2 regions of the Pseudoalteromonas sp. T1lg65 genome follow, and region 2 is predicted to be linked to the other one. Evidence: predicted binding sites of a transcription regulator. Region 2 holds the regulator's gene; the other holds the start of a gene.
What was found. Region 2 encodes MetJ, which represses methionine synthesis genes. Its sites were predicted from a motif close to TAGACGTCTAGACGTCTA; they were not measured.
Positions count from the first base shown of each region.

Region 1 (6,370 bases), 1.5 Mb from region 2:
CACCAAAATAATCCGCAATCCCTTTTGGCGCGATATAGTCAGCCAAACAGTAGTTGGCAAAATCGGTTTTTTCTGTCTGCTGACGCAGTTGACAAGACGTCGTTAACACTTGGCTTCTTGATTCATCAGTATAGATTTCAATATCATCGCCAACTCGGTTTGCAGGGAACAATCCAATCACACCGAGCGGCTGCAATGCACCTTCTCGTTCCAATTGGTCCAGCATTTCATTGGCATCTTTGAATAACTGTGTTGCTTCTTCACCTACCACTTCATCTTTTAGAATACGAGGGTATTTACCGGCTAATGACCAAGTCATGAAGAATGGCGTCCAATCGATATACGTACGTAACGTACTTATGCTGACATCTTTAAACTCTTGTACGCCCAACTGTTTTGGTTTGGGAGGCGTATAGTTTTGCCAATCTAATTGTAATGCGTTATCACGGGCTCTAATCAGACTGACCGGTTTCGAACGTGGCTTTTTGCGCGCTTGCTGCTCACGTACTTTCACGTATTCTTGCGCCGTTTTCGCTAAAAACTCTGGCTTTTGCGTTTTGCTGAGTAAGTTGGATACTACACCAACCGCACGACTGGCGTTATTAACGTAAACGACACCTTTATCGTACTGCGGCTCAATTTTCACCGCTGTATGTGCTTTCGATGTGGTGGCCCCACCAATCAGCAACGGTATTTCAAAGCCCAAGCGGGTCATTTCTTTAGCAACGTGTACCATCTCGTCCAACGATGGCGTGATCAAACCGGATAAACCAATAACATCGGCCTTTTCTTCAATTGCTGTTTGTAAGATTTTTTCCGCAGGTACCATTACCCCAAGATCTATAACTTCGTAATTGTTACATTGTAAAACCACACCAACGATGTTTTTACCAATGTCATGTACATCGCCTTTCACCGTTGCCATGATCACCTTACCGTTGGTTTCACCGGCTTGTTTTTCAGCTTCAATGTAGGGATCAAGGTACGCCACTGCACGCTTCATCACACGTGCCGATTTAACCACCTGAGGTAAAAACATTTTACCCGCACCAAACAAGTCACCCACCACGTTCATGCCATCCATTAATGGACCTTCGATAACTTGGATCGGCTTATCAAACTGTTGGCGACATTCTTCAGTGTCATCATCGATAAATTCGGTGATCCCTTTAACCAAAGCGTGCTCTAATCGCTTGGCTACAGGCCATGTACGCCACTCAAGGTCTTCTTTTTTCTCAGCTTGCGCTAGACCAGAAAACTTCGGTGCGATTTCCACCAGTCGTTCGCCTGCACCAGGATCTTTATTTAGGATCACATCTTCAACAGCATCGCGTAGCTCTTTAGGAATATCGTCGTAAACTGCGAGCTGCCCCGCGTTAACGATCCCCATATCCATCCCTGCTTGGATAGCGTGATATAAAAATACCGAGTGGATAGCTTCACGAACCGGATTGTTACCACGGAACGAGAAAGACACGTTAGACACACCGCCAGAGACTTTACAATGCGGGAGATTTTGCTTAATACGTCGCGTGCCCTCGATAAACTCAACCGCGTAGTTATCATGCTCCTCGATACCCGTAGCGACGGCAAAAATATTCGGGTCAAAAATGATGTCTTCCGGTGGAAAGCCCAACTGTTCCACCAAAATTTTGTATGAGCGCTGACAGATCTCAAACTTGCGATCGGCGGTTTCTGCCTGCCCGACTTCGTCGAACGCCATCACTACCACGGCAGCACCAAATCGTTTCAAAATTTTAGCTTGATGAATAAAGGGCTCTTCGCCTTCTTTTAACGAGATAGAGTTAACAATCGCCTTACCCTGAATACATTTCAGGCCGGCTTCTATCACTTCCCATTTAGAAGAGTCCACCATGATCGGCACTTTGGAGATATCTGGCTCCGACGCAATCAGGTTCAAAAACTTCACCATTGCCGCCTTTGAATCCAGCATGGCTTCATCCATATTGATATCAATCACTTGCGCGCCATTTTCGACCTGCTCGCGAGCAACGTCCAATGCCTTTTCGTAGTCTTCTTCTAAAATTAACCGTTTAAACTTGGCCGAACCCGTAACATTGGTACGTTCACCGACATTGGTAAATATTGCAGATGCTTGTGTCATATCGGCTACCTCAATTCAAGTTACAGGCTTCAAGCCCAGCAAGACGCATACGCACTTCTAGCTCAGGAAGCTGACGTGGCGATGTGCTCGCCAAGCCTTTAGCAAAGGCGCGAATATGTTCTGGCGTGGTCCCGCAACACCCCCCCACGATGTTGATAAACCCGTGCTGACCCCAGTCAACAATTTCTTTCGCCATTTCGTCCGCTTCTAAATCGTACTCACCAAATTCATTCGGTAAGCCCGCATTTGGATGCACAGACGTGTAGGTCTCACATACACGTGAGAGTTCTTCAACATAGGGGCGCAACAGATCTGGACCAAGCGCACAATTAAGACCAATTGAAATTGGCTTGATATGACGAATAGAATTGTAGAATGCTTCAGTGGTTTGCCCAGATAGCGTTCTGCCGGATGCATCGGTGATTGTGCCAGAGATCATCACAGGCAGTGTAACGTCTGCTTGCTCAAACGCCAGTTCCACGGCGTAAGCCGCTGCTTTGGCATTTAGGGTATCAAAAATGGTTTCAATCAAAATGAGATGTGCGCCGCCCTCAATCAGTGCCAAAGTCGATTCAACATAGGCCTCAACCAAACGATCAAAGGTAATATTACGAAAACCTGGATCGTTTACATCGGGAGAAATTGAACAAGTTTTGGAAGTTGGGCCTAAAACACCGGCCACATAACGTGGTTTACTCGGATCTTTCGCGGTAATTTCATCACACACCGCACGCGCCAGTTTTGCCGATTCTACATTGATCTCACGGCTTAGCGATGCCATGTCATAATCTTCCATTGAAATCGTGGTGGCGTTGAACGTATTGGTTTCAATAATATCTGCGCCCGCTTCCAGGTATTCACGATGGATTTGTTTAATAATCTGCGGCTGTGTCAGGCTTAACAAATCGTTGTTGCCTTTGATCAGAACATGCCAGTCTTTAAATCGCTCACCACGATAATCTTCTTCTTCTAGTTTGTGCTGCTGGATCATGGTTCCCATGGCACCGTCGAGGATCAAAATTCGTTTCTCAAGTGCAGCTTTAATTTCAGCGCTCACTTGCTCGCCATTTACAACTAAATTACTCGGCATAATTGTTAGTCCTTACGTCTTGGCTAACTAGGTTTATATCATACGGTGTGGTTTGGTAAACGTAATAGTTTAACCAGTTGGAGAATAACAAAAACGCATGGCTTTGCCATGTTTTTGAAGGCGCTTTAGTTGGGTCATCCGCTGGGAAGTAGTTTTCTGGCTTTGGCGCATCGGCCAATTTTTCACAATCTCTCAAATACTCTTTTTGCAAAGTATCCGCATCGTATTCAGGGTGTCCGGTTAGATAAACTTGGCTACCAGAATGGTTTTTCACCAAGTAAGCGCCAACTTTATCAGAGCCAGCCAACACCACCAGATCTCTACATGCTTGTACTTTTTCAAGCTCAATATGCCCGTAGCGCGAATGCGGCACCAAAAACTCATCGTCAAAACCGCGCGTCAACGCGCCATGATCAAAGTAACATTGATGCTTAAACACGCCACACAGCTTGTTGGCTTTGAGCTCTCGCTTTAGACCGTGATGATGGTACATCGCTGCGTGTGCCGCCCAACAAGAGAATAATGTCGAGGTCACGTGATGCTCTGCCCAATCAAAAAATTCACATAGCTCTTGCCAATAGATCACCTCGTCGTATTCAAGGTGAGCAAGCGGCGCGCCAGTAACAATCAGTGCATCGTAATTTTTGTCTTTGACATCAGAAAAGTAGCGATAAAACATATCTAAATGCTGCTCTGAATTATCCGAGCTGCGATGAGTGTCTAGCCGCAAAAGGTCAACATTGACTTGCAGCGGCGTATTTGCCAGCAAGCGAATAAACTGTACTTCTGTCTCTACCTTGTTCGGCATCAAATTTAGAATCGCCAAACGCATTGGCCGGATCTCTTGCGTCGATGCACGGCTTTGTGGCATCACAAATACATTTTCTTGGCGTAATCGCGCGATTGCAGGTAGAGCATCAGCAACAGTAATAGGCATACAGTTCTCCAGACTGATTGAATGCTGACATTATGAACCGAAACAAAAAAAATTCAACCTCTAGATGTATGGACGTCCATACGTTTTTTGAGATGTCGCAAATATTTTTTATGGATGTCGGTTTACCGTATACTCGCACTCTTTCATTAATCAAATAGAACAACATGCTAGCAATTGGTTTAGGGGAAGGTGCGGCGCTTGCTGCTGCCTTTGTATGGGCGTTTTCAACGCTAATTTATAAACGTTTTAGCCATCACTTAAGTCCATTCGAGTTGAACGTTAACAAAGGAATTATCGCCTCTAGCTTGATGGTCATTTGCCTTGTGATGATGCAGGATACTCAGTACCCGCAAACACTTCACAGCTGGGGCTGGCTTGTTGTCAGCGGTATTGTTGGTATCGCCATTGGTGATAGCGCCTATTTTGCAGCGCTACGAAACATCGGCCCTGCCCGTACTTTGGTCATTGAAAGCCTTGCACCTGCAATGGCGGGCGTACTCAATATCTTGCTGCTGGGCGTATATTTAAGCAAGACCGCATGGCTTGGTATTGCGGTCACTACCGCCGGTGTGATGCTCGCCATCAAGCCAAGCAAAAGCCAGCCCGTACTAGACAAAAAACATTATTTTCTCGGCGTACTCTTCGCACTGACGGCTGCTTTTTGTCAAGCTTCGGGAATGGTGCTGTCAAAAGGTGCATTAAATAATGAAAGTATTGGTAGTCTGTGGGCTGCGCTTATTCGCTTAGGATCGGGTACCTTGGCTGTAGCGCTATTAGTTTCCGTATTAAAACAACACAGTTTATCAAAAGCCTTAACCCTAAAAGGTACTGACGGTAAACACTGGCTGTTTATGGCGATTTTCTTGGGCACTTTCATGGGCCTTTGGCTCCAGCTCTTATCAGTCAATCACACCGATCCTGCCATTGCACAAACTATTTTTGCCACTGCACCTTTGATGGTGATGAGTTTTGGTTTATTACGCAAAGAGCCAATGACTAAAACCATGCTTTGTGGTGGCGCACTAGCGCTATTTGGTGTGTTTCTCTTGCTGAGAGGTTAATAACGCTAATCTACATCAATAGATAATCAACTTATGGAAAATTGTTAGTAAAAGGTTACACTTGAGCGCATATTAATTCATCAAGGAATGTCCTATGCGCTCACTGCTTCTGCTCGCTGCTCTTGGTCTTGGTCTTGTAGGCTGTGCTCAACACTCAAAAGAACACACACCCACTGTGTTGGCGGCTTACACTATGCTTGCTCCGTCAACCTCTGACGCTGTGAATATTTACGCCCGTGTTATTGTCGATGGGGTACTCACTAATTCAGGACAGTGCCCAGCTTTATTATCTGAATCAAAAACCGTGGTAATGAAGCTGCGAGGCCAGCGCCCCGATGCAGATAATTTTCCGGTAACGGTATGCGAGGCAAAGCTGCTGGAAAACACCCAATATCAAGTTGCGGGCACCGACGATATTTTAGGTCCCGTCACACTCAACCCAACTCATATCCAAATTTATGGTGATACTGGCTGTAAGCAAAAACATTGCGCTGATGATTCAGTCGCAGAACCATTTAACACACTCGCCGATATTGGCGCAGGTGAAGCCCCTGAGTTGCTGCTCCACATGGGAGATTATAATTATCGCGGCACCGGAGGGGCTTTATCCGGCGACATTTATGCCTACGATGCGGGTGACGGCGATTTTGGCGGTCCTACTTGCGGTTTAGAAGAAACTTACTACAGCCAAAATGCCAAAAACAGCCCAAAGCCGGATACGTGGGTTGCATGGCAAGCGGATTTTTTCAGTGCGACCAAACTATTGTCATCCACCGCTCCTTGGGTATTTGCTCGCGGTAATCACGAATTGTGTAGTCGTGCAGGCATTGGTTGGTTTTACTTTTTTGGCCCCGGTGCCGAACTAGCAAACGGCATCGCGCCACAACGCTGCCCAGATCAAGGCGATTTCAATCAACCACCAGCTACCGCAAGTGCGCATATTCAGATGATTGACCCTTATGCGTTAGAACTGGAAAACCTCAAACTCTGGGTCATGGATACCGCCAATGCTTGTGACGACAAAGCAACCAATTCGCTCACTGCGCAATATCAAGATCAATATAAGCAACTTCAACTCAATGCTGCGATGACACTTGAAAAACCGATTTGGGTAATGAGCCACCGACCAATTTGGGGCGTCAACAACCCTCAAAAGA
Region 1 is NZ_CP196837.1:1,178,438-1,184,807, reverse strand. It holds gene metH (methionine synthase) at 1-2,125, opposite strand, end outside; gene ACSLBF_RS05130 (homocysteine S-methyltransferase family protein) at 2,136-3,215, opposite strand; gene ACSLBF_RS05125 (homoserine O-succinyltransferase) at 3,205-4,152, opposite strand; gene ACSLBF_RS05120 (DMT family transporter) at 4,317-5,213, shown strand; gene ACSLBF_RS05115 (metallophosphoesterase) at 5,308-6,370, shown strand, end outside.
Region 1: the regulator MetJ is predicted to act here: its motif matches at 4,214-4,231, upstream of ACSLBF_RS05125 (homoserine O-succinyltransferase).

Region 2 (6,370 bases):
GTGGTGGCAAACTAAACGGTTCATTGCGCGGTGATAGGTGGCACTCGTCGAGCAGTGCTGACACGTGTTGAGCCAGCCACATTCATGGCACATTAACGTTGGTGCAAACCCTCTGCGATTTAAAAACACCATGACTTGTTTGCCACGATTAAGCGTTTTTTGCATCCAATGGATACTCATTGGCGATAGGCCACATTGTTGCGGTTGACCCTTCATATCCACGAGGTGGAATTGGTTGTCTTGTTGCGTTTGTGCTCGTTTGGTTAAGCTGAGCAATTGGTATTTGTTACTTAATGCTTTTTGTAATGTGTCCAGTGCAGGGGTCGCTGTTCCCAACAATAATGGACATTGTTGCTGATGCGCGCGATACACCGCTAAGTCTCGGGCGTGATACTTCAAACCATCTTGTTGCTTGAAAGAACTATCATGCTCTTCATCAACGATGATCATGCCGAGATGTTTAAACGGCAAAAAAATCGCTGAGCGAGTGCCGATCACCAGTGCGTTGCTGCCTTGCTCTGCTCGCCGCCATGTATGTAGTCGTTCGTTGTCGGTGAGGTTGGAGTGCCATAAATCAATGGGCATGTTTTGAAAGCGCTTTTTGAAGCGGTTAACGGTTTGCGGAGTCAACCCAATTTCAGGGACCAGCACCAGAGCTTGCTTGCCTTGGGCTAAGACATTTTCCAAGCATTGTAGATAGACTTCCGTTTTTCCGCTGCCAGTAACCCCTTCGACTAAAAAAGTACGATATCCCTGTTGCGCATTGACTGCGCTACAAATGGTTGCCTGTTGCTCGTTTAACGTGGGTTTATCACCAAGTGCCAAAGTTTGTTCTGTCCAGTCTTTGTCGTGAACAATGGTTTGCTCTATCAGTGCTTTTTCTTCGAGTGATTTAATGGTTTGAGCCGCAAAGCCCAGCGCTTTTAATTCGCTCAGTTTTATTTCCCCACCATGAGTTAGCTGACTCAGTAAGGCTTGTTGCTTTTTAGAACGTAATGTAGGTAACGTTTTGCCTTTTTCCGTTAGACTAATGGTTGGGATTTGTGTTTTATCAGGGTGTCCACCTTCTCGTAGTACCGCTGGAAGTGCGGTAAAAAAAGTATCGCCAATCGGGTGGCAGTAGTATTGCGCGACAAACTGCAAAAAAGCGATATGTGGTGGCGTTAACACTGGCTGTTTATCTAATACCGAAGAAATTGTTTTTAACTTTTCTGGCGGTACATCGCTATGACTTTTAATCGCCAGTACCAAAGCCGTGCATTTTCTGTTTGCAAACGATACTTGTACGCGCATACCTGGGCGCAGATCACCGATCTCCGATATTAAATAATCAAACGTACGGTGTAGCGGTAGTTTTATTGCTACTTCAAGAATGGGCATAGAAATACGGAACAATTGTCGTAGATGCGGTTAGAATAACGTTGGCACACTGGGAAATAAACCTCTACTTTTGCATACTGAACTGGTCGCAGCCATAAGCTGGTTAAAAAACTGCCAGAGAAAGAGAAATAGTGCTTGTGGATTGAACGGTTAAGTCCTAAAATACGCGTCCACAATTTTTGTATAACTACGTATGGTGCCAGACTTCGGGTTTGGAGAGCGATACGGCCTTAACTAGAGGTTGCTATGAAAGAAGGTATTCACCCTAATTACGAGACGATCACAGCATCGTGCTCATGCGGTAACAAGTTCGAAACTCGTTCAACGCTTTGTAAAGATATTCACCTAGACGTTTGTTCTGCATGCCACCCGTTCTATACTGGTAAGCAGAAGATCCTTGACACAGGTGGCCGTGTAGATCGCTTCAACAAGCGTTTCGGCGCACTTAGCAGCAAGAAGTAATTCTTGTCGTCTAGCAAAAAAAGCACCTTTTGGTGCTTTTTTTGCGCCTGAAATCAGCGTTAAAGCGCGTTTTTCTTTTATTATTTTTTCTCCGTCCCTATTTATTGATAGCTTTTTCCAATAGCTCACTTCATTAAGTGAATTGGTATAATTAGCATTCAAATCAATGGATACTAGATTTCTCCTGCTAGTACCGAGTCAGCAGCTCAACATAGTCTATTAGTTATGTGATTAGAAAAAGCAGAAATGGCAGGTTTTCTTTACTAAAAAATTAGAGTTTTTACTTTATTTTCTTCTTGAATGGTGGCTATTTTTTCAGGTGTTTTGAATGAGAGATTTATGCATCTATAGTGAATTGTAGTAAATAAATTTTTCTGCTCTAAAATTGCTCTTTGGCTATTATTTGTTTTAATAAAGCGCTTAAAGTCAGTAAAAGTAAGTGAAAATTCACTAAAATCGAGTTTTATCAATAATTATCTAAAAGTGGATAAAAATACACCATTAAATACTCAAATTTCACTAGAAATAGACACTTTAAAGAAACTGAAATGTGAAAACTTTGCGTAAAAATTCTGGTAATTTCGACGAAAAATAACAGAATTTGCTTGATGCTGGATCGACCTGATTTTACTTGAATATCTCTTTAAACTCGGTATCGTGTAGCTGCGGTCGATTAACTATGTGCTCAATTAGCAATACGTTTTTAGTATAAGTATGGCAAGGTAGAGTTTACATTGCTCATATAGTTAATCGCACTGTTTGATGCTTAACTGCACCGAGTAGCCCAGTGCTACGTTTATTGCGTCACGGTTACTCATCCAACAATGCGAATGTTACTCACACTCTCACAAAAACATCGTAGGAATAGAACGCGCCATGACCGATTTTCGTCAACAAGCTTTAGATTATCACGCTAAACCCGTTCCAGGTAAAATCAGTGTTGAGCTGACCAAACCCGCCGAAACCGTTAAAGACCTTGCGCTTGCATACAGCCCCGGTGTGGCTGAACCTGTCCGTGAAATTGCTGCCGACCCAACGAATGCATATCGTTACACAGGCAAAGGTAATTTGGTGGCAGTGATCAGTAATGGCACCGCGATTCTTGGTCTGGGGAATCTGGGGCCGTTGGCTTCGAAGCCTGTAATGGAAGGCAAAGCTTTACTGTTTAAACGTTTTGCTGGATTAGACTCTATAGATATCGAAGTTAATCATAATACGACAGAAGATTTCATTAATACGGTAGCAAATATCGCTGATACTTTTGGTGGGATTAACCTAGAAGATATTAAAGCTCCAGAGTGTTTTGAAATTGAACGTGCACTCATCGAGCGCTGTGACGTACCGGTATTCCATGATGATCAACATGGTACCGCTATCGTTACCGCTGCGGGCATGCTAAACGCGCTAGAAATCCAAGGTAAGAGTATTCATGATGCGATCATCGTGTGTCTTGGCGCGGGTGCAGCAGCAATCGCGTGTATGGAACTTCTCATCAAGTGCGGGGCGCAGCGTGAACACATTTATATGCTTGATAGAAAAGGGGTGATCCATACTCGCCGTGACGATTTAAATGAGTACAAAAAACTATTCGCCAACAATACAGACAAGCGCACTTTGCAAGATGTTATTGAAGAAGCAGATGTGTTTGTGGGTGTATCTGGTCCGGACTTGTTGTCGGCAGAAGACTTGAAACTTATGGCAGATAAACCGGTGGTGTTTGCTTGTTCAAACCCGGATCCTGAAATCAGTCCAGAAGTTGCTCATGGTGCTCGTGATGATTTAATTATGGCGACGGGTCGTTCTGATTATCCAAATCAGGTTAACAACGTGTTGTGTTTCCCGTTTATCTTCCGTGGTGCGCTGGATGTGCGCGCGACCGCGATTAACGATGAAATGAAAATCGCGGCGGTCGAGGCGATCCGTAGTATTGCCAAAGAACCGGTACCTGCTGAAGTGCTCAAAGCTGCAGATGTTGAAAGCTTAGAGTTTGGTCCTCATTACATTATTCCAAAACCGATGGATCCAAGGTTGCTACCGCGTATCGCAAGAGCTGTAGCAGAAGCTGCGGTTGACTCTGGTGTGGCCCAAGTCGAAATGCCTGACACTTACATGAGATAAGTAGTCAAAAATCGCGTACCGTTGCTTTGCGGTGTCGCTACGAAAAAAGCCTCAATTGAGGCTTTTTTATTATTCTTCGTTTATTTCTGGAATTTCCAGTCCACGCTCTATCATGATGTTTCTAACCTCTAGCGGGATCTTTTCTGGGTTATCTTTTCGTAAATCTTCATCGCTGGGTAGTGGTTGCCCAGTGAAGGCGTGAAGAAATGCCTCACATAAAAGTTCACTGTTAGTTGCATGACGTAAGTTATTCACTTGACGGCGAGTACGCTCATCAGTGAGTACTTTCAGTACATTGAGTGGTATAGATACGGTGATCTTTTTAACCTGTTCTGCTTTTTTACCGTGCTCTGCGTATGGGTGAATATATTCACCATTCCATTTTGCCATAATTGTGTACTTGCCTCAGTTACATCAATGCCAATATGACTAGGTTCTGACAGGCTGAACTTTACGCAGCTTGGCGTGATTGATAGTTCTCTGCCATAGTTTCAAAAACTCAGTCGTATTAGCATATTAAACGCCTAAAATGGCGAAATTTTATCGGTTTAAAAAAGATAGTCAAATACTAGTTATTTAGCCATTTAGCAGTATAAATGTTTTGACTTCTCTATTTTGTTGAATTAACCTTTTAGACGTCTAAACATCCAATTATCTAGGTGGCCAAATGAGTCAACGCAACAAATCTACAATTGCAGTACGCCACGGCATAGAAGCTGACAAAGCCCACGGTGCAGTAGTGCCCCCTCTTTATTTATCGACCACTTACTCGTTTGCCGATTTTGATACCAAACGAGATTATGACTACGGACGCAGTGGCAATTTCAATAGAGACGTTTTGGCTGAAGCGTTAGCTGAATTAGAAGGCGGTCAGCGGGGAATTATTACCGCAACGGGCATGGCAGCGGTCCATCTAGTTACTCAGTTACTTAATCACGATGATACGCTAGTGATCCCACATGATTGCTATGGTGGTAGTTATCGGTTGTTTACGTCATTAGCAAAACGAGGACTGTTAAAAGTTGAGGTGTTAGATTTAACCGATTCAGCCAGTTTAGAAAAACTCGGTGCTATCAAACCTAAGTTGGTATGGATAGAAACGCCGAGCAATCCAATTTTACGCTTAACGGATATTGAAGCGGTAGTAAAGGCTGCAAAGTCGGTCGGTGCACTTGTTGCGGCTGATAATACTTTCCTATCTCCTGCGCTACAAAATCCTATTTTGTTTGGCGTAGATATTGTGGTGCATTCCACCACCAAATACATTAACGGCCACTCAGATGTTGTTGGTGGCGCGGTGATCACAAAGACTGCTGAGCTGGGCGAGGAGCTTGCTTGGTGGGCAAATAACATTGGGATCACGGGTGCACCTTTTGATAGCTATCTCACGCTTAGAGGCTTAAGAACGTTAAAGGTGAGATTACGCCAGCATCAAGAAAATGCATTACAAATAGCACAATACCTTGAACAGTCACCCTTTGTAAGCCAAGTGTATTACCCCGGTTTAGAATCACATCCTCAACATGAATTAGCCAAAAAGCAACAGTTCGGCTTTGGTGGTATGGTTAGTTTTGATATCAAGGGTGACCTGACTACATCTGCGAAGTTCTTGACTTCTTTAGCTCAATTTTCACTGGCTGAGTCGTTAGGTGGTGTAGAAAGCTTGATTTGTCACCCTGCAACAATGACGCATGCGGGTATGGATGCACAGGCAAGACTAGAAGCCGGAGTCGGTGATACTTTAATCCGAATTTCGGTGGGCATTGAAGACGTGCAGGATTTAATTGCGGACTTAGAGCAGGCATTTACTCAGTTAAATGAGCAACCAGCATCGGATGAAGCAAAAGGCTTTAAATTAACGCCAGCCCACACGGCATTATGGTGATCAAATGGCAAAAGTAGTACATAAATTCGGTGGTTCTAGTTTAAGTTCCGCCACGCGTTATCAAGCAGTTGCAAATATTGTGCTGTCGCAGTGTCAGCCAGGGGATTGTGTGGTCGTTTCCGCAGCGGGAAAAACCACAAACACTTTGGTGAAATTGTGGCAAAGCCATGAGCAATCTGATGTTCGAGCGTTTAATGATATTTTGTTACAGCTGGAGAATCACCAGCGTGAGCTTATAGATGCGTTGTTTCATGGTGATCGACATGCAGAGCTACTTGCTCAGTTACTTAACGAATTACAGACTATTGCTGCCGAGAGTGAAAGCGGTCGATTGCATAATGCCAGTCTACTCGCCCACGGTGAAGTATGGTCAGCACGTGTTTTATCTAATTTCTTGCAGCAGCAAGGAGTGGCTTCTAGAGCGCTAGACGCGAGGAAGTTATTTACGTTAAATGATGGAACGTTATTGCATGCACAAAATCGAGAAGCCTGTCATGGCGCTGTCACCACTGACGAGATCCATGT
Region 2 is NZ_CP196837.1:3,656,641-3,663,010, reverse strand. It holds gene priA (primosomal protein N') at 1-1,380, opposite strand, end outside; gene rpmE (50S ribosomal protein L31) at 1,627-1,842, shown strand; gene ACSLBF_RS16275 (malic enzyme-like NAD(P)-binding protein) at 2,719-3,960, shown strand; gene metJ (met regulon transcriptional regulator MetJ) at 4,030-4,350, opposite strand; gene metB (cystathionine gamma-synthase) at 4,628-5,845, shown strand; gene metL (bifunctional aspartate kinase/homoserine dehydrogenase II) at 5,850-6,370, shown strand, end outside.